DNA from 3 places in the Mesorhizobium sp. B2-8-3 genome. Region 2 is predicted to be linked to each of the others. Evidence: riboswitches for the same ligand, from Rfam matches in the RefSeq annotation. Region 2 holds a riboswitch; each other region holds the start of a gene.

Region 1 (7,663 bases), on a different contig from region 2:
GGCCGAGCGCGATGATCAGCGCGCCGAGCGAGATACGCTGCAGCGATATGCCGAAATACTGCATGGTGACGAAGGTGATCGCCAGCACCAGCGGGATGGCAACCGCCACGACGACGCCGGGGCGCCAGCCAAGCGCCAGCAGTGACACGGCAAGCACGATGGCGATCGCTTCGCCGAGGCTCTTGGTGAATTCGCCGACGGATTCTTCCACGACATGCGACTGGTCCGCGACCATGCCGGGCTCGGCGCCGAGCGGCAGCTCGGCCTCCATCTCATGCATCTTCTCCTTGACGTTTTCGCCCAATGCCAGCGCGTCCCCGCCTGCCGTCATCGAGACGGCGATGCCGACCGCTGGCTTGCCGTTGAAGCGGAACATCGGCTGCGGCGGGTCGGAATCGGCGCGCTTGACCTCGGCGACGTCGCCCAATCGGAAGTAATGGCCGCTGGCGTAGAAGTTGATCGCCTTCAGGCTCTCTTCCGACGTGAAGGAACCGGACACGCGGATGGCGATGCGCTCGGGACCGGCGTCGACCGTGCCGCTCGGCGTCAGCGCGTTCTGCGCCTGCAACGCCTGCGTCAGCGTGCCGACGTCGAGGCCGAGCGCCGCCACCTTCTGGGTCGAGAATTCGAGATAGATCTTCTCGTCCTGCTGGCCGATCAGGTCGACCTTGGCGACGTCCTTCACCGTGAGCAGCCCGGCGCGCAGGCTGGTCGCCATATCCTTCAGCTTGCGATGGCTGAGGCTGTCGGAGGTGAGCGCGTAGATCAGCGAATAGGTGTCGCCGAACTCGTCGTTGAAGAACGGGCCCTGCACCCCCGACGGCAGCGTCGGCTTGATGTCGTCCAGCTTCTTGCGCACCTGGTACCAGAGCGGTTGCACCTCGTCGCCGGCAACAGTGTCCTTCAGGTTGACGAAGACGATGGATTCGCCCGGCTTGGTGTAGCTCTTGACGTAGTCGAGATCGGGCAGTTCCTCGAGCTTCTTCTCGATGCGGTCGGTGATCTGTTCGACCGTGTCGCTGGTGCTGGCGCCTGGCCACATCGTCTTCACCACCATGGTCTTGATGGTGAAGGGCGGGTCCTCCTCGCGGCCGAGACCGCGATAGGCGTAGAGGCCGGCGAGTGCGGCGGCGATCATCAGGTAGACGATGAAGCTGCGGTGGCGCAGCGCCCATTCGGAAAGATTGAAGCTGGTCATGATGCAAAGCCCTCTCAGCGCGCGAAGGCGCGTTCCGCCGGCTTCTGCCGGCTGGCGAAAACAAGTGATGGTTTGGGTCCGGTCAGCGCCCGCCATTTGGCGGGCGCCGCGGCAAGTCAGGCCAGGCTGTGCATGGTGCCCGGTACGCGGTATGGCGCCCGCTCGGCCGTCCTTGGTTTGATGGCGAGGCCGGCGAGGTAGCGCTGGAAGCTCGCCGCCTCCTGCACCGGCGAGGCGAGCGCGACATGCCCGTCCGGCCTCACCAGATAGGCGGCGTCGCGCTGCAAGGCGGCTTTCGCGGCCGTCTCCGACCAGGCGAAGCCGTGAACCGGAATGCCGGTCGATGCCAGCATGGCCCGGAATTCCGCATTGACCTCGCCATAGACATGCACCTGCCAGTCCAGCGAGCGCAGCGGCTCGAGATTGTCGCTGCCTGGCATCGGCACATAGGGCAGGCGGTCGCCGCCGCTGACCTTTCCCGCTGTGCCCGAGCTGATCGGGCCGGCGCGGTACTGGATCGCCGCCTGCGAGATGACGCCGAAGAAGGCGCGCGAGCCGTATGACGTGTGCAGCGCGATGTTCAGGATCTTCGGCATCAGATAGCGCCGGAACAGGCCGACGAGCCGCGAGCGGCTGGTGGCGATGCGGAACGCCTGGTCCGTGCTCTCGATCAGTCTGTGGGCGAAGGCGATACGCTCCGGCTCATAGCTGTCGAGCAGGCGCGGATCGGCGCGGCCCTGGACGACGGCAGCGAGCTTCCAGGCAAGGTTCACCGCATCGCCCATGCCGGTGTTCATCCCCTGTCCGCCGGCCGGGCTGTGGATGTGGCCAGCGTCGCCGCAGAGGAACACACGGCCGACGCGAAAATTCTCGGCGACGCGATGATGGACCCGGTAGGTCGAGAACCAGTTGACCTCGTCGACCGTTACGCCGGTGTCGCGCTCGACGTCGGCGCGTATCGCCTCGAAGCTGATCGTCTCGTCCGCCTCATGCGCCTTCGGCACGATGCCGATCAGCCGGATCGAACCCGACTGCCGGACCGGCATGACGATGGCAAAACCGTAGGTGCTGATGGTCGTGTCCATGCCGTTGCGGGTGATGTCGCCACGGCCTTTCACGTCGACGACGTAGAAGGACTGTTCGTAGGCGCCGCCGGGAAAGCCGATATTCAGCCCGTGGCGCACTGTGCTGTGGGCGCCGTCGCAACCGGCGAGGTAGTTGGCGACGACGGTTTCCGTCTGGCCTTCCTTGCTCAGCGTCGCGATGACCGCGTGGCCCTTGTCCTGGAAAGCGATGAGCTCCGTGCCGCGCTCCACCTCGACGCCGGCGCGCTCCAGATGCGTGATCAGCACGCGCTCGTGGATGTCCTGCGGCAGCGCGAAGGCGAAGGAATAGGGGCTGATGCCGCGGCCGAAATCGGCGAGCGGGAGTCTCGCGGCGACGCCTGCCGGCGTATGCACGGTGAGCTGTTCGATCTTCACGCCCGCGGCAAGCACGTCGTCGACGATGCCGATCTGGCGGTGGAATTCCAGCGTGCGCGCCTGGACGGCCAGCGCGCGCGAGGTTTCGCCGGGAGCGGCGGCCTTGTCGAAGATGCGCACCGGAACGCCGAGCTTGGTCAACCAGAGCGCGAGCGTCAGCCCGGTCGGGCCGGCGCCGGCGATGAGGACCTTGGTCTTTGACATGGTCATTTTCCTTCTCCCTCAACGATACGGACTTTTTCGTGTTCCCGCAGCCGGTTAACGCCGGCAGTGACGACCCGGTCGCCCTTGGTGAGCCCGGCACTGACGACTACGCGGTCGGTCTCGTAGCGGGCGATGGTGACCGGCTTGAGCTCGACAGCCGACGAGGCCGACACCACCCAGACGGCGGGCTTGCCTTCCTTGTCGAACAGCGCGCTGCCCGGCAGCAGCACGACAGGCGCGCCGGCGATCTCGACGCGGCCGGCGACACTTGCGCCGAAGCGCATCTCGTCAGGCGCATTCTCAAGCGAAACCTTCACCTGGAAGGTGCGGGTGGCGGCGTCGGCCATCGGCGCTATCTCGCGCACAGTGCCGGCGGTCGAGACCGCCGGATTGCTGAGCAGCGAGACGGTGACGGCGGGTATCTTTCGACCGCGCCGGTCGCTGGTAAAGGCTGCTTCCGCGATAGAGAACACCGCGTCGCGGCTCTCCGGATCGGCGACGCGTACCACCATCTGCCCAACATTGACCGATTGGCCGGCCTCGGCGCCGGTGGCGGTGACGATGCCGTCGAATTCGGCCCGGAGCTCGGTGTAACCGAGCTGGTCCTTGGCCATCGCGAAGGCGATGTTCGCCGATTTCAGCTTGGCCTCGGCCGAGCGCAGATTCTTTAGCGTCGCGTCATGGTTGGCGCGTGTCGTGAAACCCTTGGCGAGCAGCGCGCTGATACGCGCTTCGGCGGCGCTGGCTTCCACCAGCACGGCCTCGGCCGCTGTCACATCGGCTTCCGCGCTGGCCAGCCGGTTTCGATAATCCTGGTCGTCGACCCGGGCGAGCACCTCGCCCTTCTTCACCGTGGCGCCGACCTCGGCGGTGCGCTGGATGAGCTTGCCGGAAACGCGAAAACCGAGATCGCTCTCCAGCCTCGGCTTGATCTCGCCGATGGCGACGCGGTTATCCGCGACGGGTTCCGGCGAGACCGAAACTGCCTTGACCAGCTTGGTTTCGGGCGTGCCCGGCGCGACGTTCGATGCTTCGCTTCTGGCGCCGTGCCAGACCATCACGGCACCGCAAGCGAGCGCGGCGATGGAGCCGGCGACAAGGCGGCGCCTGAGCGGCTTGTTGTGCCCAAGAGGACTGTTGTGAAAACGTGCGGCAATCATGTCGTCTCCGTGCCCAAGGTTGCGGCCGCGCTTGGGAGGACGCGGCGGTCGGGAAAACTGCGTTGGCTGGCAGGGGATCGAGGCGTTGCAACCTGTCTTTCGCCAGCCCGATCTTTTTGCGATTTCGGCTCCGGCAAATCCCGAACGGTTTCTGAAAATTTTCCGATGTTTGGGTGAGACGGCGCGAGGAGGGATTGACTGCTACGCATTCGTTGGTGTGTAACGTTATTACATATCATAACGAGAATCGAACCACGAATGCATTTCTCCAGGCAGGTCGCTTCACGCGGTGATGAACGCGCGCAGAAGCCGTTGCGACTCGCGCGCGGACAACCTACGATGGCTGCGTCATGGTCCCCGAGCCGCAAGGCGAGGGGTGAAAAAGGGAACACGGTGAGATCCGGTCTGGATCGAACCCGTGGCTGCCCCCGCAACTGTGAGCGGCGAGCTCCATCCGAAACGCCACTGGCCGGCAAGGCTGGGAAGGCGGATGGCGCAACGACCCGCGAGCCAGGAGACCTGCCATCGACATGAGTTGACCGGACGGGGTGTGCCGGGAGGAGACGCGAGCACCGGTCTTGTCGGCCGGCTCGTCCAGCATCCTTCCGTCGCCATTTTGGAAAGTGACGGAAATGTTGGACGCCTCGAGAGCAATTTCAGGAAAAGTGTGTAGCGGTTTTCCGTCTGGAATTGTGTCAAAACAAAGAGATAGAGCGGTTCGCCGTTTCCGTGAAACGGTGAAACGCTCGAGCCATCGCATCATCGTCTGTTCTTTGTGCCGCGATACCGTGACTGGGCTGAGGTCCGGCGAGGGTTTGTGCGCCGACCTGCGCTCCAGGCTTTCCTTGCAGCCGGCGCCTTCCTTTGCCATCGAGACCATCGACTGCATGGCGGGTTGCGCGCGGCCGCTCACCGTGGCCTTCATGGCGCAAGGCAAAGCCACCTATCTCTTCGGTTCCATCGACAGGGGCACCGACGCCGGCGCGCTGGTCGAATTTGCCAGGCTCTATGCCTCGCTGCCCGACGGTTGGTGCAATTCCGGCCAGCGCCCGGCAAGGCTCGCCGGCAAGATACTGGCGCGCATCCCCGCCGCGGGTAAGGCCAGGGAGCAAGTCCGGTGAGCGTGCCCCTGCTTGAAGCCCGCGATCTGGGCGCCACGGCAAACGGCCGGACGCTGGTCGAGGATGTCAGCCTGTCGCTGGCGGCGGGTGAGCGCCTCGCCATCATCGGCCCGAACGGCGCCGGCAAGACGACCCTGCTGCGCATGTTGTGCGGGGCGTTGTCGCCGAGCCACGGCGAGGTTCGCCTGGCCGGCCGCCGGCTGGACAGGATCACCGCCGCCGAGCGGGCGCTCAGCATCGCCGTGGTCGGCCAGACGGACCAGCCGGATCCACGGCTGGCGCTCATCGACTATGTCGAGCTTGGCCGCGTCCCGCATGCCGGCCTGAGGCGCCGGCACGACGACCGCGACATCGTCGTCGAAGCACTGCGCCGGACCGGGCTCTTGCCACTGCTCGCGCGCAGCATCGGCTCGCTCTCCGGCGGCGAGCGCCAGCGCGCGCAGCTCGCCCGTGCCATCGCGCAAGAGCCGAAGATCCTGTTCCTCGACGAGCCGACCAACCACCTTGACCCGCGCGCCCGCGCAGAACTGCTCGAACTGGTGGCCGAATTCAGCATGACCGTGGTCGCCGTGCTGCACGATCTCGCCTTGGTGGCGCCCTTCGCCACCAACGTCGCGGTGATGAGCAACGCCCGGCTGCACGCGCTGGCACCGCCGCGCGAGGCGCTGGCGCAGCCGCATATCCGCGAGGTTTTCGGCATCGACGTGCTGCGCCTGCGGCACCCGACCGAGGACCGCGAGCTCACCGTCTTCGAGCTGCCCACGCGCGCTTCCTCGCCATCCTGAACCTGCCCAACCCAAACAAGGAGCACCATCCCGTGAAACGCCTCGCTTTGTCGTTTGCCTTCTCGCTTCTCGCCTCGGCCGCCTTCGCCTTCCCGGTCACCGTCGACAGCTGCGGCAAGGCGCTCACTTTCGATGCACCGCCAAAACGCGCCGTCATCCAGGACCTCAACATGGCCGAGATGGCCTTCGCGCTGAAGCTGCAGCCGTCGATCGTCGGGCTTACCGGCATCACCGGCTGGTACAAGGTCGGCCCCGAGTTCAAGGCGGAGCAAGGCTCCATCCCGGAGCTGGCGCCAAAATATCCGACGCTGGAAAACCTCGTCGCCGTGCAGCCGGATTTCTTCTTCGCCGGCTGGTATTACGGCATGAAGCCGGGCGGCGAGGTCACGCCCGACACGCTCGCCCCGCACGGCATCAAGACGCTGGTGCTGACCGAAAGCTGCGTCCATCTCGACAAGAACCGGCCCGTCGCCTCGATGGACTTGCTCTATGGCGACGTCGAGAAGCTCGGCAAGATCTTCGGCAAGGAGACGGAGGCCGAAAAGCTGGTCGCCGGCTGGAAGGCCGAGCTTGCCGATATCACCGCCAAGGTCGGCGACCGCAAGGGCACGCGCGTGTTCCTCTACGATTCCGGCGAGGACAAGCCCTTCACCGCCGGCAAGTTCGCCATTCCCAACGCCATGATCGCAGCCGCCGGCGGCGAAAACATCATGGCCGACATGGAGACGAGCTGGGGCAACACCGACTGGGAGACGGTCGCCTCGCGCAATCCGCAGTTCCTTATCCTGCTCGATTACCAGGATGGCGGCGGCTACAGGAAGCTGCTCGATTTCCTTAAAGTCCATCCGGCCATGAAGGAGACCGACGCTGTCAGGAACGAGCGCTTCGTCGCGCTGCGCTACGCCGAGCTGACGCCCGGACCCGCCAATATCGAGGCGATCGGCGAGATCGCCAGGGCCATGCATCCGGAAGCGTTTTAGGCCTGGAGTTCTGATGGGATGGGGATGGCTTCATTGACGGATCGCCTGCCTGTGAATCGCCCGCCTTGGAGATTGGCCAAAACACTCGCGACTTCGTCATCCACGGGCGGAGCAAGGAGCGAAGCGACGCGGCGCAGACCCGAGGATCCATTCCGTCACGCCGAGGCGTCGCCGCTGCTCAGAATTCCGCACCGTGGCATTTCTCGTGCCAGGCCACGCCATGAATTCCAGGGTCTGCGCGACGGCGCTTCGCGCCTGCTTCGCCCTGGAATGATGGGTGGACGGCTCCTTGCGGCATCGACGAAGTCGCGGATGCCTCGGCTGATCCCGGACGCCGGCATCGCGGCGCCAGGTCCCACGCCGTGAATCTGCGCCGCCGATCGTTCGCTTTGGCCATGATGCTTGGCGCGGCGCTGCTGGTCGCGCTCGGGCTGCTTTCGATCGCCTATGGCTCAACGCTGATACCTCTGCGCCAGGTCGTCGGCGCGCTGGCGCATGCGGCCGGACTGGGCAGCCAGAGCCCATCCGGCCCGGTCGGCAGCATCGTCGTCGACCTGAGGCTGCCGCGCACGTTGCTGGCGATCGCCGTCGGAGCAGGCCTTGGCGTGGTCGGCGCGCTGCTACAGACGGTCACTCGCAACGACCTCGCCGATCCGTTTCTGTTTGGTCTCTCCTCGGGCGCGGCGGCCGGCGCGGTCTCCGTCATCACCCTATTCGGCGACACGTTCGGCGTC
Region 2 (7,663 bases):
ACGCCAGCAATATGTGCGTTTCCAGTTCCTTCAACGAACCCTGTGCCATGCGCAGAAATTGAACGAAAGAACCTCTATTCTCACGACCGTACCCTTCAGCGATATTCGCGGCGATAGATACCGCCGAGCGGCGCATCTGGGAGGTCATTCCATAGATCTCGTCTGTCGGAAAACCTTTGGTGACGCGGTAACAATCCTCGGCAAGGACCATCGCCGATTGCCACACCACCAAGTCGCGATAAGATTCGATCTTTTTTCCCAATTCCTTCCCTACTGACTACTCACTACTTCCCTACTCACTGTTTCGCCTTCTCATCTCCGGGCAGGACGTAGTCCGTCCCTTCCCAAGGAGAAAGAAAATCAAAATTGCGGAATTCCTGCTTGAGCTCGACCGGCTCGTAGATGACCCGCTTGGCCTCGTCGTCGTAACGAACCTCGACGAAGCCGGTCAGCGGGAAATCCTTGCGCAGCGGATGGCCCTCGAAACCATAGTCGGTGAGAATGCGGCGCAGGTCTGGATGGCCCGAAAACAGCACGCCGTAAAGGTCGTAAGTCTCGCGCTCGAACCAGTCGGCACCGGGATAGACGCCGGTCAGCGACGGCACCAGCGTCTCCTCGTCGGCCTGGACCTTGAGCCGGATGCGCACATTCTGCTTCGGCGACAATAGGTGATAGACGACGTCGAAGCGCCTGGCGCGCGACGGGTAGTCCGCTCCGCAGACGTCGATGATCGAGATGAACTGGCAGCGTGGATCGTCGCGCAGGAAGGTCGCGACCTCGATCAGATTGCCCGGTTCAACCGAAACGGTCAGTTCGCCATAGGCAAGCACGGCTTCGCCGATGCGGCCGGAGAGCTTCTCGCCGAGATAGGTGGAGAGTTCGTTCAACGCCTGGGTCATCGGCTCACCGTTCGATCGTGCCGGTGCGGCGGATCTTCTTCTGCAGAAGGAGAATGCCGTAGAGCAGCGCTTCCGCGCTCGGCGGGCAGCCGGGCACATAGATGTCGACCGGCACGACGCGGTCGCAGCCGCGCACCACCGAATAGGAATAGTGATAATAGCCGCCGCCATTGGCGCAGGAGCCCATCGAGATGACGTAGCGCGGCTCCGGCATCTGGTCGTAGACCTTGCGCAGCGCCGGGGCCATCTTGTTGGTCAGCGTGCCGGCGACGATCATGATGTCGGACTGGCGCGGCGACGCGCGCGGCGCGACGCCGAAGCGCTCCGAGTCATAGCGCGGCATCGAGGTGTGTATCATCTCGACCGCGCAGCAGGCGAGGCCGAAGGTCATGAACATCAGCGAGCCGCTGCGCGCCCAGGTGATCAGCGCTTCGGTCGAGGTGACAAGGAAACCCTTGTCGGCCAGTTCATTGTTGATTTCGAGGAAGAAGGGATCGTCCTCCCCCACCGGCCTGCCGGTGTTGGGGTCGATGATGCCCTTGGGCTTCGGCGCGACGAGGGTGCCTGAACTGTCGTTCAATCCCATTCCAGCGCTCCTTTTTTCCATTCATAGGCAAAGCCGATGGTCAGCACCGCCAGGAACACCATCATCGACCAGAAGCCGAGCATGCCGACCTTGGAGAAGGAGACCGCCCACGGGAACAGGAAGGCGACCTCGAGATCGAAGATGATGAACAGAATCGACACCAGGTAGAAGCGGATGTCGAATTTCATACGGGCGTCGTCAAACGAGTTGAAGCCGCATTCATAGGCGGAAAGCTTCTCCGGGTCGGGATTGCGGTAGGCCACCAGGAACGGCGCTATGAGCAGCGCAAGGCCGACGACCAGCGCCACGGCGATGAACAGGACGATCGGCAGATATGAACTCAGGAGTGCGCTCATGCGGCGGCTTTCCTTAGGCGGGCAGTTCACTTTGATTACAGCAACGAACTCTAATGCGGAAGCGTGACAGTTTAACCGCTGAACCGTTTTAAGAGGCCCATGCTGCAACGCGGCGAGGGTTAGCGCAGCGGTTTCGGTGACGCAAGTCAAACCTTGTTCAATTCGCGGCCTGGACGCCTTATCGGAAGAAACTGGTCCGATCCGCTCCTGTTTGATTTCCTTCGATTTTTACTCCACTTTTCTCTCCTGACATATCTCCCGCCATTTGCCTGCTAGCATGGCCGGAATCACCGGCTAAAAATCCGGCAAATGATCAGGGCAAGGCGCCTCGATGAAGGACAAGATTTCGCTGGCCATGGCGAGGCGCATTGCGCTCGGAGCACAGGGGTTCAACGACCCTAGGCCCGGCGGCGTTCCGGATCGCCGCCACCTTGCGCGCGTGCTTTCACGAACCGGCCTGTTGCAGATCGATTCCGTCAGCGCTGTGGTGCGCGCTCATTATATGCCGCTCTATTCTCGCCTCGGCCCCTACCCGCTTGCGCTGCTCGACAACGCCGCGGTCACCCGCAAGCGCGCGGTCTTTGAGTATTGGGCGCATGAGGCGTCGTTCCTGCCTGTCGAAACCTACCCTTTGATGCGCTGGCGCATGCTGCGCGCCGAGCAGGGCGACGAGATGTATCTCGGCCTGGCGAAATGGGGCCGGGAGCGCAAGGCGATGATCGACGAGATCTATGCGCAGGTCGCCGAACGCGGCCCGATCGCCGCGTCCGACATCGAAGGCCACAAGGGCAATGGCGGCTGGTGGGGCTGGAGCGAGGCCAAGCACGCTTTCGAATGGCTGTTCTGGGCCGGACGCATCACCACTGCCTACCGGCGCGGCTTCGAACGCTATTACGACCTGCCCGAGCGCGTTTTGCCGCAGGCCGTGCTCGACCTGCCGGTGCCCTCGGTCGAGGACGCGCATCGCGAATTGCTGCGCATCTCGGCCCGCGCCCATGGCATCGCCACCTATGGCGACCTTCGCGACTATTTTCGTCTCGCGCCGGGCGATACGAAAGACCGCATCGAGGAACTGGTCGAAGCGGGCGAACTGCTGCCTGTGAAGGTCGAGAGCTGGGACAAGACCGCCTATCTCCACAAGGACGCCCGCTTTCCACGCCGAATAGAGGCCCGCGCCCTGCTCGCCCCCTTCGATCCCGTCGTCTTCGAGCGCACCCGGACGGAAAAACTCTTCGGCTTCCGCTACCGCATCGAGCTCTACACGCCGGCCGAAAAGCGCCAATACGGCTACTACGTGCTGCCCTTCCTGCTTGGCGACCGCATCGTCGCCCGTGTCGATCTGCGAGCCGATCGGCCGGCGAGCGTGCTGCGCGTCCATGCTGCCTATGCCGAAACCGGTGCTCCCGCCGAAACGGCGGCCCAACTCTTCGACGAATTGAAGCAGATGCAGGCATGGCTCGGCCTGGAGGCGATCGAAGTGACGCCGGCCGGCGACCTCGGGCCGGCGCTGGCCGACATCGCGGTGTCGTAGCCGTGCGTTGACAGGCACCCGGCCGTAAGCCTAAATCCTGACCCAGACGGTCTTCTCCCGGCAAAGGGAGGAGCCAAGAGGGAATGCGGTGCGGGCCAACGCCCAAATCCGCGGCTGTCCCCGCAACTGTAAGCGACGAGCCCCGGCCGAAAACCACTGGGATGTTCCCGGGAAGGCGGCCTTCAAGGCGACGACTCGCGAGCCAGGAGACCTGCCGTCTGAGACTTTAAGTATCCGAATGCCCGGCGGGTTTTCCGGGCAAGGAGCCTGGTTTTGGATCGCAACGGCAGTTTCCCGGCAAATAGTGCGGATATTTCGTCCGAGCCCGACGCGCTGGCCGGCGTGACCGTCATCGTCTGCTCCTCCTGCCGCGACGAAACCGGCTCGGACGCCCATCCGCGTGCCGGCGCGCTGCTGGCTGAAGACACGCGCCGTGCCGCCTCCGGTGAAAACGTCCGCATCCGCACCGTCGAATGCCTCGGCAATTGCAAGCGCCGGCTGAGCGCCGCGCTGCTGCGCGACGGCTGCTGGAGCTATGTCTTCGGCGATCTGACCGCGACCAGCGGCGCCGACCTCATCGCCGGCGCAAAGCTCTTCGCCATCTCGACCGACGGCCTGATCCCCTGGCGCGGCCGGCCCGATTCTCTCAAGCGCGGCCTGGTTGCCCGCATCCCTCCCCTCGACATGCTGAAGGACTGACCATGAACGCTTCCGTTTCCCGTGTTCCCTGTACCGTCGTCACCGGCTTCCTCGGCGCCGGCAAGACGACGCTGATTCGCAACCTGCTCGAGAACGCCAAGGGCAAGCGGCTGGCGATCATCGTCAACGAGTTCGGTGATGTCGGCATCGACGGCGATATCCTGAAAGGCTGCGGCGTCGACACATGCCCGGAGGAAAACATCGTCGAGCTCGCCAATGGCTGCATCTGCTGCACCGTGGCCGACGATTTCGTGCCGGCGCTCGACCAGATCCTGTCGCTCAATCCCAAGGTTGACCACATCCTGATCGAAACCTCCGGCCTCGCTCTGCCGAAGCCGCTGGTCCAGGCCTTCCAGTGGCCGACGGTCAAGAGCCGCGTCACGGTCGACGGGGTCGTCGCCGTGGTTGATGGTCCGGCGCTGGCCGACGGCCGCGTCGCTTCCGACATGGATGCCCTGCAGGCCCAGCGCGCCGCGGACGTGACGCTCGACCATGACGATCCGGTCGAAGAGGTATTCGAGGACCAGATTGCCTGCGCCGACCTGATCATCCTGTCGAAGAGCGACCTGATGGATGCGGCCGGATCGCAGCGCGCCAACGCCGTCATCGGCAAGCACGTCGCGCGCGCCGTGAAGATCGTTCCGACCGCGCAAGGCAAGGTCGACCCGTCGGTGCTGCTCGGTCTCGGCCTCGCCGTCGAGGACGACATCGAGAACCGCAAGACCCATCACGACGACGAGCTCGACCATGAGCACGACGATTTCGATTCCTTCGTCATCGACATCCCTTCGGTCGCCAACCCCGATGAGCTGGCCGAGCGCGTCGCCCTTGCCGCCGAGCAGGAAAACGTGCTGCGCGTCAAAGGCTTCGTCGAGGTCGGCGGCAAGCCGATGCGGCTCCTGCTCCAGGCTGTCGGCCCGCGCGTCAATCATTATTACGACCGCGCCTGGACGGCCGAGGACGACCGCCGTTCGCGGCTCGTCGTCATCGGCCTCAAGGGGCTGAACCGCCCGGCGATCGAGCGTATCCTCGCCGGCTGAGGCAAAGACCAAAAAGCGATGCATATCCTCACCACGACATCCGCTTCGCTCGACGATCTCGCCGAGCCGGTCGACCTCAGGCAGACGCCTGCGGATGTGGTGGCCCTGTCCTTCACCGACAGCGACCTCGCCGGTCTGGCCGCCGCCTGGAAGGCCGATGCCGCGCGGCTGCCCGCGATGCGGCTTGCGGCGCTGCGCGACCTTCGCCACCCGATGTCGGTGGATCTTTGGATCGACAGCGTCGCCCGCCACGCCAAGGTCGTCCTGGTGCGCATCCTCGGCGGCTATGAGTGGTGGCGCTATGGCTGCGACCAGCTCGCCGCGGTCGCGCGCGAGCGCGGCATCAAGCTGGCGCTGCTGCCCGGCGAAAGCCATGACGAGGACCAGCGGCTGATCGAAGGCTCGACGCTGCCGCGTGCCGAGCTCGACGCGCTGCTCGGCTATTTCCGCGAAGGCGGGCCGGCCAATATGGCGGCGCTGGTGCAAAGGCTGGCAAAGCTTGCGGGGGCTGAGGCGGCCGTGGTTGATGCGGTCAGTGTGCCGAAGGCGGGGTATTATGAGCCGGGAGTTGGTGTCGTCGAGAAGTCGAACGTTTCAAGGGTCGGCATTCCTTCGCACCCCCCTCTGTCCTGCCGGACATCTCCCCCGCAAGGGGGGAGATCAGCCGTCACCCAAGCCGGCTCTATCTCTGCTTCGTCAAATATCGAGCTAGCTGAAACATCTACAGTTGGCGAAACCGTCGACCACAGAGCAATCTCCCCCCTTGCGGGGGAGATGTCCGGCAGGACAGAGGGGGGTGTGACGGAACTCGGCGTCGACAATTTCGCAGTCGTCCCCATCCTCTTCTACCGCTCGATGCTGCTCGCGGCAGACGTAGCGCCGATCGACGCTCTGGCGGAAGCGTTGAAGCAGCAAGGCATGGCCCCGGTGCCGATCTTCGTTTCCAGCCTCAAGGATCCGGCGTCTCTCGCCTTCGTCGAAAACGCGATCGCCTCGCTGAATCCCGCCGCCATCGTCACCGCCACCGCCTTCGCCTCCGGCGCGGAGCCCGGCATCGAGACTCTGTTCGACCGCGCCGGCGTGCCGGTGTTCCAGGTCATCGTCGCCACAACGAGACGCGAGGTCTGGGAAAAGAATCAGCGCGGCCTGGCGCCCGCCGATCTCGCCATGCATGTCGTGCTGCCCGAGCTCGACGGCCGTATCCTTGCCGGCGCGATCTCGTTCAAGGGCGAGGTCGAAACCGACCCGGCGCTCGCCTTCCGCGCCTTCGCCAACCGGCCGGAGGCCGATCGCGTCGAGCAGGTCGCCAGGCGGATCGCTGCCTTTATCCGCCTGCAGCGGACCGAGCGGGCCGAACGCAAGCTTGCCATCCTGATCCCCGATTATCCCAGCGCGCCCGGGCGGACCGGCTATGCCGTTGGGCTTGATGTGCCGTCAAGCGTGCTCGCCATGCTGCATGACCTGAAGGAACAGGGCTACGTGGTTGAAGCGATTCCGCAATCGCCGCGGGAGTTGCTCGATGCGCTGGAGGTTGGTGGGCTTGGCCTCTCCGTAGCGGATTACTTCGCCTTTGCGGCCGAACTGCCGAGGGAAGCGCGAGCTTCAGTTGAGGTGGCATGGGGCATGGCACAGGACCAGATAGGTTCGCGCGAGGCACCCCCCTCTGTCCTGCCGGACATCTCCCCCGCAAGGGGGGAGATCGGCAGTTCCGCCGAAGGCGCCATTCCTGCAACTCCGACAATTGGCGAAAGCGGTGGCGACAGATCAATCTCCCCCCCTGCGGGGGAGATGTCCGGCAGGACAGAGGGGGGTGTTCAAGCGCCGACCTCGGCAACCTTCCCCTTCCGTGCCGCCACCTTCGGCAACGTCACCGTGGCGCTGGCCCCCGACCGCGGCCGCTCGGCCGACCGCCGCGCCGACTATCACGACCCGACGCTGCCCCCGCGCCACGAGCTGATCGCTTTCGGCCTCTGGCTGCAAAAATCGCTCGGCGCGCATGCCATTATCCATGTCGGCGCGCATGGCACGCTGGAATGGCTGCCAGGCAAGACGGTCGCGCTCTCCGGAACCTGTTTCCCCGAGATCGTCACTGGATCGCTGCCCGTCATCTATCCATTCATCGTCTCCAATCCGGGCGAGGCGGCGCAGGCCAAGCGCCGCATTTCGGCCGTCACGCTTGGCCATCTGCCGCCGCCGCTGACCGGCGCAGGCCTCAACGAGGTCCAACAGAAGCTGGAGCGCTTGGTCGATGAATACGCCCAGGCCGATGGCCTCGACCGCCGCCGCCGCGACCGTCTGGCTGGGCTGATCGTCGAGACGGCGCAAAGGACCGGTCTGGCCTCCGAAGCCGGCGTTGCCGGCACAGACGCTCCAGACGAAGCGCTGCGCCGCATCGATGCCTGGCTCTGCGACCTCAAGGACTTCGCCGTCAAGGATGGGCTGCATGTCTATGGCCGCGCGCCGGAAGGCGAGGTCGATCCACTGCGCCGGCAAAGCGCCGAAGCTGAGAAGTCTGCCCTGCTCGCCGCGCTCGACGGCCGCCACATCAAGGC
Region 3 (7,663 bases), on a different contig from region 2:
GCGCCGATGGTGGCGGACAATGACTCCGCCCACACCACCGCATTTACGGTCAGCGTCGATTTCAAGCACGGCACCACGACCGGCATTTCCGCCGACGACCGCACGTTGACCGTGCGCAACCTTGCCAACGGCAATGTCGGCCCGTCCGATTTCGTGCGTCCCGGCCACATCTTCCCGCTGATCGCGCGCGAAGGCGGTGTCTTGATGCGCTCCGGCCACACCGAGGCCGCTGTCGATCTCTGCAAGCTTGCCGGCCTGCCGCCGGTCGGCGTCATCTCCGAGCTGGTGAACGACGACGGCACGGTCAAGCGCGGCCCGGAGGTGCAGGCTTTCGCGGAACAGCATGGCCTGAAGCAGGTTTCGGTCGCCGACCTCATCGCCTACCGCCAGCGCAAGGAAACGCTGGTCGAGCGCGTCGCCTGCTCCGACATCGACACGCCCGGCGGCAAGGCGCAGGTCTTCACCTACACGCTGCCCTGGGATTCCATGCACCATGTCGCGGTCGTCTTCGGCGATATCCGTGACGGCGAGGATGTGCCGGTGCGCCTGCATTCGGAAGATGTCGTCACCGACGTCTTCGGCACCAGCCATCGCCTCGACGGCATCATGAAGGCGATGGGCGAGCGCAGGCGCGGCGTCATCGTCTATCTGCGCGAAGGCTCGGTCGGCGTCGCCCACCAGGAGCGCAAGCGGCCCGCGAGTGGCGAGCGCGAGGACCATGAGGAAGCCCGCCGCCGCGAGAACGAATGGCGCGAGATCGGCCTCGGCGCCCAGATCCTCAAGGATCTCGGCATCTCCTCGATCAACCTGATCGCCTCTCGCGAGCGCCACTATGTCGGCCTCGAAGGCTTTGGCATCCACATCGCCAAGACCGAGATTCTTTAGGCTGCCGGGGCGCCGAAGGTCCTGGCGGCAGCCCCGCCGGCGTTGCTGATTGACCAGAGCCTCCGCGACGGAGGCGATTGGCCGGGGCCTCCGCGACGTCGTCATCTCGGGTCTATGCCCCGCTTCGAGTCGCTCCGCCCGTGAATGACGAAGTCGCGTAGGTCTCGGCTAACTTCCAACGTCTGCGATGATGATCGGACGGCCGAATAATCGTCACTCCGCAGGTACCACCGCTTCGCCCCTGTCCGCGTCGCAATCGCCCGTCGCCAGCCGGCACTGCCCGGCAAGCACGGTGGCCAGCGCGATCGCCCCGGCCGCCACCGACACCCAGAACCCGTTCTGCGGACCGAAATTGTCGACCATCCAGCCGGCGGCGAAGGAGCCCAGCGCCATGCCGATGCCGATGCCGGTGGTTACCCAGGTGACGCCTTCGGTGAGCATTGCCGGCGGCACGTGGCGCTCGATCAGGCCGAAGGCTGTGATGAAGGTCGGCGAGATCGCGACGCCGCTGACGAAGACCGCCAGCGCCAACGTCGGCACCGTGTCGGCGAAAAGCAATGGCAGCGTGGTGAGCGCGATCACCGTGACCGCGACCGCGAGTTGCCGCTGCAGCGGCGCCTTCAGGCTGAGCGCGCCGACGATGATGCCGAGCACGAAGGATCCAAGCGCATAGACGCCGATGACGAGGCTTGCAGCCTCGGGCTGGCCGAGCGCCTTGGTGATGGCGACGGTGGTGACTTCCGTGGTGGCGAAGGTCGCGCCGACGAAGATCAGCGCGAAGGTGATGATCTGCACCGGCCGCAGGCGGATCGCCGAACCGGCCGCGCCATGTTCCGCCGGACGTACCGGTGGCTCGGACGAGCGCTGCAGCAGGAATGCCGCCGAACCGAGCGCGAGCAGCAACGTGCTGACCACCATGCCGGCTTCGGGAAACAGCGCCGCGCTCAAGCCCACTGACAGCGAGGCTCCGGCGACATAAACCAATTCGTCCGCAGCCGATTCGAACGCGAAGGCGGTGCTCAACTCGGGACGATCGCGAAAAATCTCGGTCCAGCGAGCCCTGACCAGCGCCGGGATGTTGGGCATGGCGGCGGCAAGCAGCGCCGACCCGAACAGGGTCCAGGCCGGCCAGTGCTGGTTGGCCGCCACGATCAATGTCGTGAAGGCAAGCACCGAGACAAGCGTGGTCGGCAGGGCAATCGCGCTTTGGCCAAGCTGATCCACCCATCGCGAGATCTGCGGTGACAAAACAGCATTCACAAGGGCGTAGGTCGCGGAGACCGCCCCGGCCAGCCAATATTCGCCATGCGTCTGCGAGAGCATCGCCACGATGCCGATCGGCGCCATGGCGATCGGCAGCCGCGCGATGAAGGCGGCCGCGGCAAAGCCTTTCGTGCCGGGAGCCCGAAAGATGTCCGCATAGGGGTTTCGCATGATCCTGCTCCTCGACAAGGTTGCATACTAAAACTACATGCGCTGCGTATGAATGTGAGATAGTTCATACGCAGCGTATGTCAATTGGCATACGAAACGTATGTGAGTAGGGCCAGAGCCATGCACAGACCGCGCAAGGAGATGATCGCCGAAACGCGCGCCAAGCTGATCGCGGCCGCCCGCCACGCCTTCGGCACGGTCGGCTACGCCGAGGCCTCGATGGACGATTTCACCGCGTCGGCCGGCCTGACGCGCGGCGCGCTCTACCATCATTTCGGCGACAAGAAGGGGCTGCTGCAGGCGGTGATCGCCGAGATCGACGGCGAAATGGCCGAGCGGGTGAACGAGGTGGCTTCGAAGGCGCCGACCCGCTGGCAGCATTTCGTCGATGAATGCACCAGCTATATCGAAATGGCGCTGGAGCCGGAAATCCAGCGCATCATGTTCCGCGACGGTCCGGCGGTGCTCGGCGACCCGGCGCAGTGGCCGAATGCCAGCGCTTGCATCGCCTCGATGACCGACCATCTGACGAAGCTGCAGGACGAGGGGGTGGTCGTTCCAGAGCTTGATCCCGAGACCACCTCACGGCTGATCAATGGCGCCAGCAGCCAGGCCGCGCAGCGCATCGCCAATTCGAAGGATCCCGAAGCGACGTCGAAGAAGGCGATCGCGGCATTCAAGCAACTGCTCGAAGGCTTGCGCAAGAGGGTTGACGGCACGCTTGGGTAACCAAGCCACCGGGTTGTGCACCGCTTTCCGGCCGCCGCAACCCCGCCGCGATTGACAATCAATGGGGCGAGCGCATCCTCCACCGCCAACTCTTACAGCGCCGCGCGTTCTTTGAACGCGCAAAGGACGCTGTAAAAACTTTGATTCAGCGCATGGCCCTTCCCAAAAATCGATTCCGATTTTCGGGATCATGCGCGGGGGTGTGGAGAGTCGGGGCATGTGGGACTTCAGCATCGCCAGGTCGGTGTCCATCATGATGCGGACATGGCCGTTCATCGTCTTTCGCATGATCGTCTATTTCGGCATCACGGTTGCCTACATCATGGCGACTGGGACGGGGGCCAGCGTCGGCTACGGCGTCGGCCACATCTCGACCGATCCCGACGGGCCGATGTCCTTCGCTCTGTGGGGCGGCGTGGTCGGCTTCGGCGTCGTGTCGATCGCCGTCTACTGGATCCGCGAATACATCCTCTACGTGCTGAAGGCGGGCCATATCGCCGTCATGGTGCATCTGATCGACGGCCACGATGTCCCTGACGGCCAGAACCAGATCGCCTATGCCAAGGAAGTGGTCACCCAGCGTTTCGCCGAGGCCAACATCCTTTTCGTCGTCGACCAGTTGGTCAAGGGCGCCATCCGCGCCATCACCGGCCTGATCGGCGGCATAGCCGCCTTCCTGCCGATCCCGGGCCTGAGCGGCCTGGTCGGCTTCATCAACACCGTCATCCGTATCTCGCTGACCTATGTCGACGAGATCATCCTCGGCTACAACATCCGCATCAATTCGAACTCGCCCTTCGAGACGGCCAGGCAAGGCGTCGTCCTCTACGCCCAGAACGGCAAGCACATGGTCAAGAACGCCGTCTGGCTGGCGGCGATCATGTGGGGCGTGTCCTTCGTCATCTTCCTGTTGATGCTGGCGCCCGCGGCCGCGATCCTCTGGGTCATGCCGGGCCAGCTTGCCGGCTGGGCTTTCGTGCTGGCCATCGTCTTTGCCTGGGCCTTCAAGGCGGCCTTCATCGAGCCCTTCGCCATTGCCTCGCTGATGCAGGTCTATTTCGAAGCCATCGAGGGCCAGGTGCCCAATCCCGAATGGGACCACCGGCTGGCCGAGGCCTCGTCCAAGTTCGGGGAACTGCGCGACAAGGCGCTGGGCTCTTTCGGCGGCGGCTCGCGCTGGGATACCCCGAGAGCCGCCTGATCATGGCTTTGATGGGCCGCCAAGCCTGGCGATTGCCGATTTGAGCGGCGCCTCGCCGGCGCCGCGGAAAGTCTCGCTCATCACCAGCTCCGGCAGCGGCAGGCGCTTGCCCCAGCCATGCGCCTCGAGATCGGGCTTCGGCGCGAAGGCAGAGACGCGGCCGACGCAGAGATAGGCGATCGGCGTCACATGTTCCGGGATCGACAAGAGCTGCTTCAGCGCTTCCGTCTCGATGATGCTGACCCAGCCGACGCCGACACCCTCGGCCCGCGCCGCCAGCCAGAAATTCTGCACCGCGCAGACGGTGCTGTAGAGATCCATCTCCGGATTGTGCCAACGCCCGAGCGGCGAGTCCTTCGACCGCTGCCGGTCGCAGGTGATGCAGAGATTGAGCGCGCTTTCGCAGATGCCCTCGAGCTTCAGCTTGCGGTAAAGCGCCTGCCGTTCCGCCTCGATCGCCGGCAGCTCCTGCTCGCGCGCGGCGAGGAACAGGTCGCGCACCTGCTGACGCCTGCCTGGATCGCGGATGACGATGAAGTTCCACGGCTGCATGTAGCCGACCGACGGCGCATGATGCGCGGCGGTGATGAGCCGCGCCAACACGCTGTCGTCGAGATCGTCGGGGATAAAATGGCTGCGCACGTCACGCCTGGTGAACATCGCCCGATAGACCGCGTCGCGCGCCAATTGGTCAAAGTCGTCGCCGCTCGCGGCGATCGCTGCTGCCGTCATCGCTTTTCCCCTTGCGACAAGCAGTCCCCCGCCTGACCAAGCGGAAAACCATGTCTGCCGGGCCGGTCTTCTGGCTCGGGATCCTCCCGCATCCGGCGCCTTCCCGTCATCGACAGTGGCTTTGCCGGCGCGGTCCCCCTCACAGCGTTGGGCACGCCACGGAGTTCAACCGTGTTCCCGATTCTCCCGCGTCGCGGGCACCAGGCAGCGAAGAACCTTACCGCGAAGCTTGCGCCGCGCCAATGGCGCCAGCGACATGGGCTGGCGCAATTTTCCCCAGCCATTCGGCTTTCAAACATGGTCATCCGCGCCGCCGGTGCCTAGATTAGGCGCCATGGACACCCGTCTCTACACGCACCCGATCTTTCTGGAACACCTCACGCCGCCCGGCCATCCCGAGCGGCCTGACCGCCTGCGCGCCATCGAACGCGTGCTCGACGACGAGGCTTTTTCGGCGCTCGACCGCGTCAAGGCGCCCGAAGGCGACGAGAAAACGATCCTCTATGCGCATCCCGAGGATTTCGTCGAGCGCGTGCGCGCGGCGATCCCTGAGAACGGCATCGTCTCGATCGACGCCGATACCAGCGCCAGCCCGAAAAGCTGGCAGGCCGTGGTGACGGCGATCGGCGGCGCCAACGCGGCGGTGGACGACGTCTTCGAGGGCCGTGCCGCCAACGTCTTCGTCGCCGCCCGTCCGCCGGGTCACCACGCCGAAAAGACCACCGCGATGGGCTTCTGCCTGTTCAACACGGCCGCGATCGCCGCCCGCTACGCGCAGAAGAAGCATCAGGCCGAGCGCGTCGCCATCGTCGACTGGGACGTCCACCACGGCAACGGCACACAGGACATTTTTTGGGACGACCCGTCGGTTCTCTATTGCTCGACGCACCAGATGCCGCTTTATCCCGGTACCGGAGCGAAAAGCGAAACCGGCGCCGGCAACATCGTCAATGCGCCGCTCGCGCCGCAGACCGGCAGCGACCTGTTCCGCGATGCCTTCCTGTCGCGCGTGCTGCCCTCGATCGATGCGTTCGCGCCGGACCTGATCATCATTTCAGCCGGCTTCGACGCGCACCACCGCGATCCGCTCGCGGAGATCAACCTGACCGAGGATGATTTCGACTGGGCGACCGGGCAATTGATGGAGCGCGCCGGCCGCCACAGCTCCAACAGGCTCGTCAGCCTGCTGGAAGGCGGCTACGATCTGCAGGGACTGGCATTTTCAGTCGCCGCCCATGTCGGGCGGCTGATGAAGGGATAGGCTATGGCATTGGAAGGCAATGAGGACGTCAAGGCGATGAGCTTCGAACAGGCGCTCGACGCGCTGGAGAAGATCGTCGATGATCTTGAGCGCGGCGACGTCCCGCTCGACCAGTCGATCAAGATCTACGAGCGCGGCGAAGCGCTGAAGGCGCATTGCGACCGGCTGCTGAAAGCGGCCGAGGACAAGGTCGAGAAGATCAGGCTGTCGCGCGACGGCAAGCCGGTAGGAACGGAGCCGCTCGACGCAGAGTAACGACGCAGAGTAATTTGGACGACGGTGAGGCAGACAAAGCAGGTAAGGAGTTCAAGCTATGTGCCGCAACATCAAGACCCTGGCCAATTTCGAGCCGCCGGCGACCAATGACGAAGTGCATGACGCAGCGCTGCAATTCGTGCGCAAACTGAGCGGCTCGACCAAGCCCTCCAAGCGCAACGAGCATGCCTTCCACCATGCGGTCGAGGCGATCACAGCTGTCGCGCGCGAATTGATCGATTCGCTCGAAACCAACCAGGAACCGCGCAATCGCGAGGAAGAAGCTGCCAAGGCGAAGGCCAGGTCGGCGCTGCGTTTCGCCTGAGGATCCGACATGAGCTTCTTTCCGGGAAACGATCCTGAACCGGGCGATGCCTTCGCCTGCGACCAGATCGAACTGATGGTCGTCCCCAACGCCAAGGACATTGGCGGCTTCGAGGTGCGCCGCGCCTTGCCGACGGCAAAACGCCGTCTGGTCGGGCCGTTCATCTTCTTCGACCGCATGGGGCCAGCGATCCTGCGCGCCGGCCATGCGCTCGACGTGCGCCCGCATCCGCATATCGGGCTTTCCACCGTCACCTACCTGTTCGACGGCAAGATCAGGCATCGCGACTCGCTCGGCACTGAAATGGTGATCGCGCCGGGCGACGTGAATTTGATGACCGCCGGGCGCGGTATCGTCCATTCCGAGCGCACGCCGGAGGAGTTGCGCGGCGCACCGATGTCGGTCTCCGGCCTGCAGACCTGGCTGGCGCTGCCCGACGGCAAGGAGGAAATTGCCCCGGTGTTCGCGAACACGTCGGTGGCCCGCTTGCCGCAGATCGATGCCGAGGGCGTCAGCGGCCGCGTCGTCATCGGCGAATTCTCAGGCCTGCGCTCGCCCGTGGCGACCGCTTCGGACACGCTTTACGCCGATCTCAGGCTGGCGGCGGGCGCGAGCGTGAAGATCCCGGCCGATGCCGAGGAGCGCGCCATCTACACGCTGGAGGGCGACGTGTCGATCGCCGGCGATATTTTCCCGGCCGAGCGGCTCCTGGTGTTCAAGCCGGGCGAGGAGATCGTCGTTTCCTCCGAGCGCGGCGCGCATTTCATGCTGTTCGGCGGCGCTTCGCTGGGCTCCAAGCGCTATATCTGGTGGAATTTCGTGTCGTCCTCGAAGGAACGCA

What was found. A riboswitch is a leader RNA that binds a small molecule or an ion and turns the genes downstream of it on or off. The one in region 2 is predicted to bind cobalamin.
Region 1: another riboswitch for cobalamin. It lies ahead of FJ418_RS16860 (DUF1636 family protein); the one in region 2 lies ahead of FJ418_RS24935 (DUF1636 family protein).
Region 3: another riboswitch for cobalamin. It lies ahead of bluB (5,6-dimethylbenzimidazole synthase); the one in region 2 lies ahead of FJ418_RS24935 (DUF1636 family protein).

The regions. Positions count from the first base shown of each region.
Region 1 covers NZ_VFTW01000010.1:60,017-67,679, forward strand. The annotation lists gene FJ418_RS16845 (efflux RND transporter permease subunit) at 1-1,198, opposite strand, end outside; gene FJ418_RS16850 (FAD-dependent monooxygenase) at 1,315-2,889, opposite strand; gene FJ418_RS16855 (efflux RND transporter periplasmic adaptor subunit) at 2,886-4,043, opposite strand; cobalamin riboswitch at 4,378-4,585, shown strand; gene FJ418_RS16860 (DUF1636 family protein) at 4,781-5,164, shown strand; gene FJ418_RS16865 (ABC transporter ATP-binding protein) at 5,161-5,949, shown strand; gene FJ418_RS16870 (ABC transporter substrate-binding protein) at 5,982-6,929, shown strand; gene FJ418_RS16875 (iron ABC transporter permease) at 7,325-7,663, shown strand, end outside.
Region 2 covers NZ_VFTW01000022.1:34,364-42,026, forward strand. The annotation lists gene FJ418_RS24910 (four helix bundle protein) at 1-262, opposite strand, end outside; gene FJ418_RS24915 (NADH-quinone oxidoreductase subunit C) at 297-899, opposite strand; gene FJ418_RS24920 (NADH-quinone oxidoreductase subunit B) at 904-1,485, opposite strand; gene FJ418_RS24925 (NADH-quinone oxidoreductase subunit A) at 1,476-1,841, opposite strand; gene FJ418_RS24930 (winged helix-turn-helix domain-containing protein) at 2,173-3,372, shown strand; cobalamin riboswitch at 3,403-3,606, shown strand; gene FJ418_RS24935 (DUF1636 family protein) at 3,646-4,071, shown strand; gene cobW (cobalamin biosynthesis protein CobW) at 4,074-5,111, shown strand; gene FJ418_RS24945 (cobaltochelatase subunit CobN) at 5,130-7,663, shown strand, end outside.
Region 3 covers NZ_VFTW01000021.1:31,114-38,776, reverse strand. The annotation lists gene ribB (3,4-dihydroxy-2-butanone-4-phosphate synthase) at 1-885, shown strand, start outside; gene FJ418_RS24405 (MFS transporter) at 1,099-2,319, opposite strand; gene FJ418_RS24400 (TetR/AcrR family transcriptional regulator) at 2,440-3,048, shown strand; gene FJ418_RS24395 (hypothetical protein) at 3,266-4,249, shown strand; gene bluB (5,6-dimethylbenzimidazole synthase) at 4,250-4,981, opposite strand; cobalamin riboswitch at 5,024-5,201, opposite strand; gene FJ418_RS24385 (histone deacetylase family protein) at 5,316-6,242, shown strand; gene FJ418_RS24380 (exodeoxyribonuclease VII small subunit) at 6,246-6,497, shown strand; gene FJ418_RS24375 (DUF2277 domain-containing protein) at 6,556-6,822, shown strand; gene FJ418_RS24370 (pirin family protein) at 6,832-7,663, shown strand, end outside.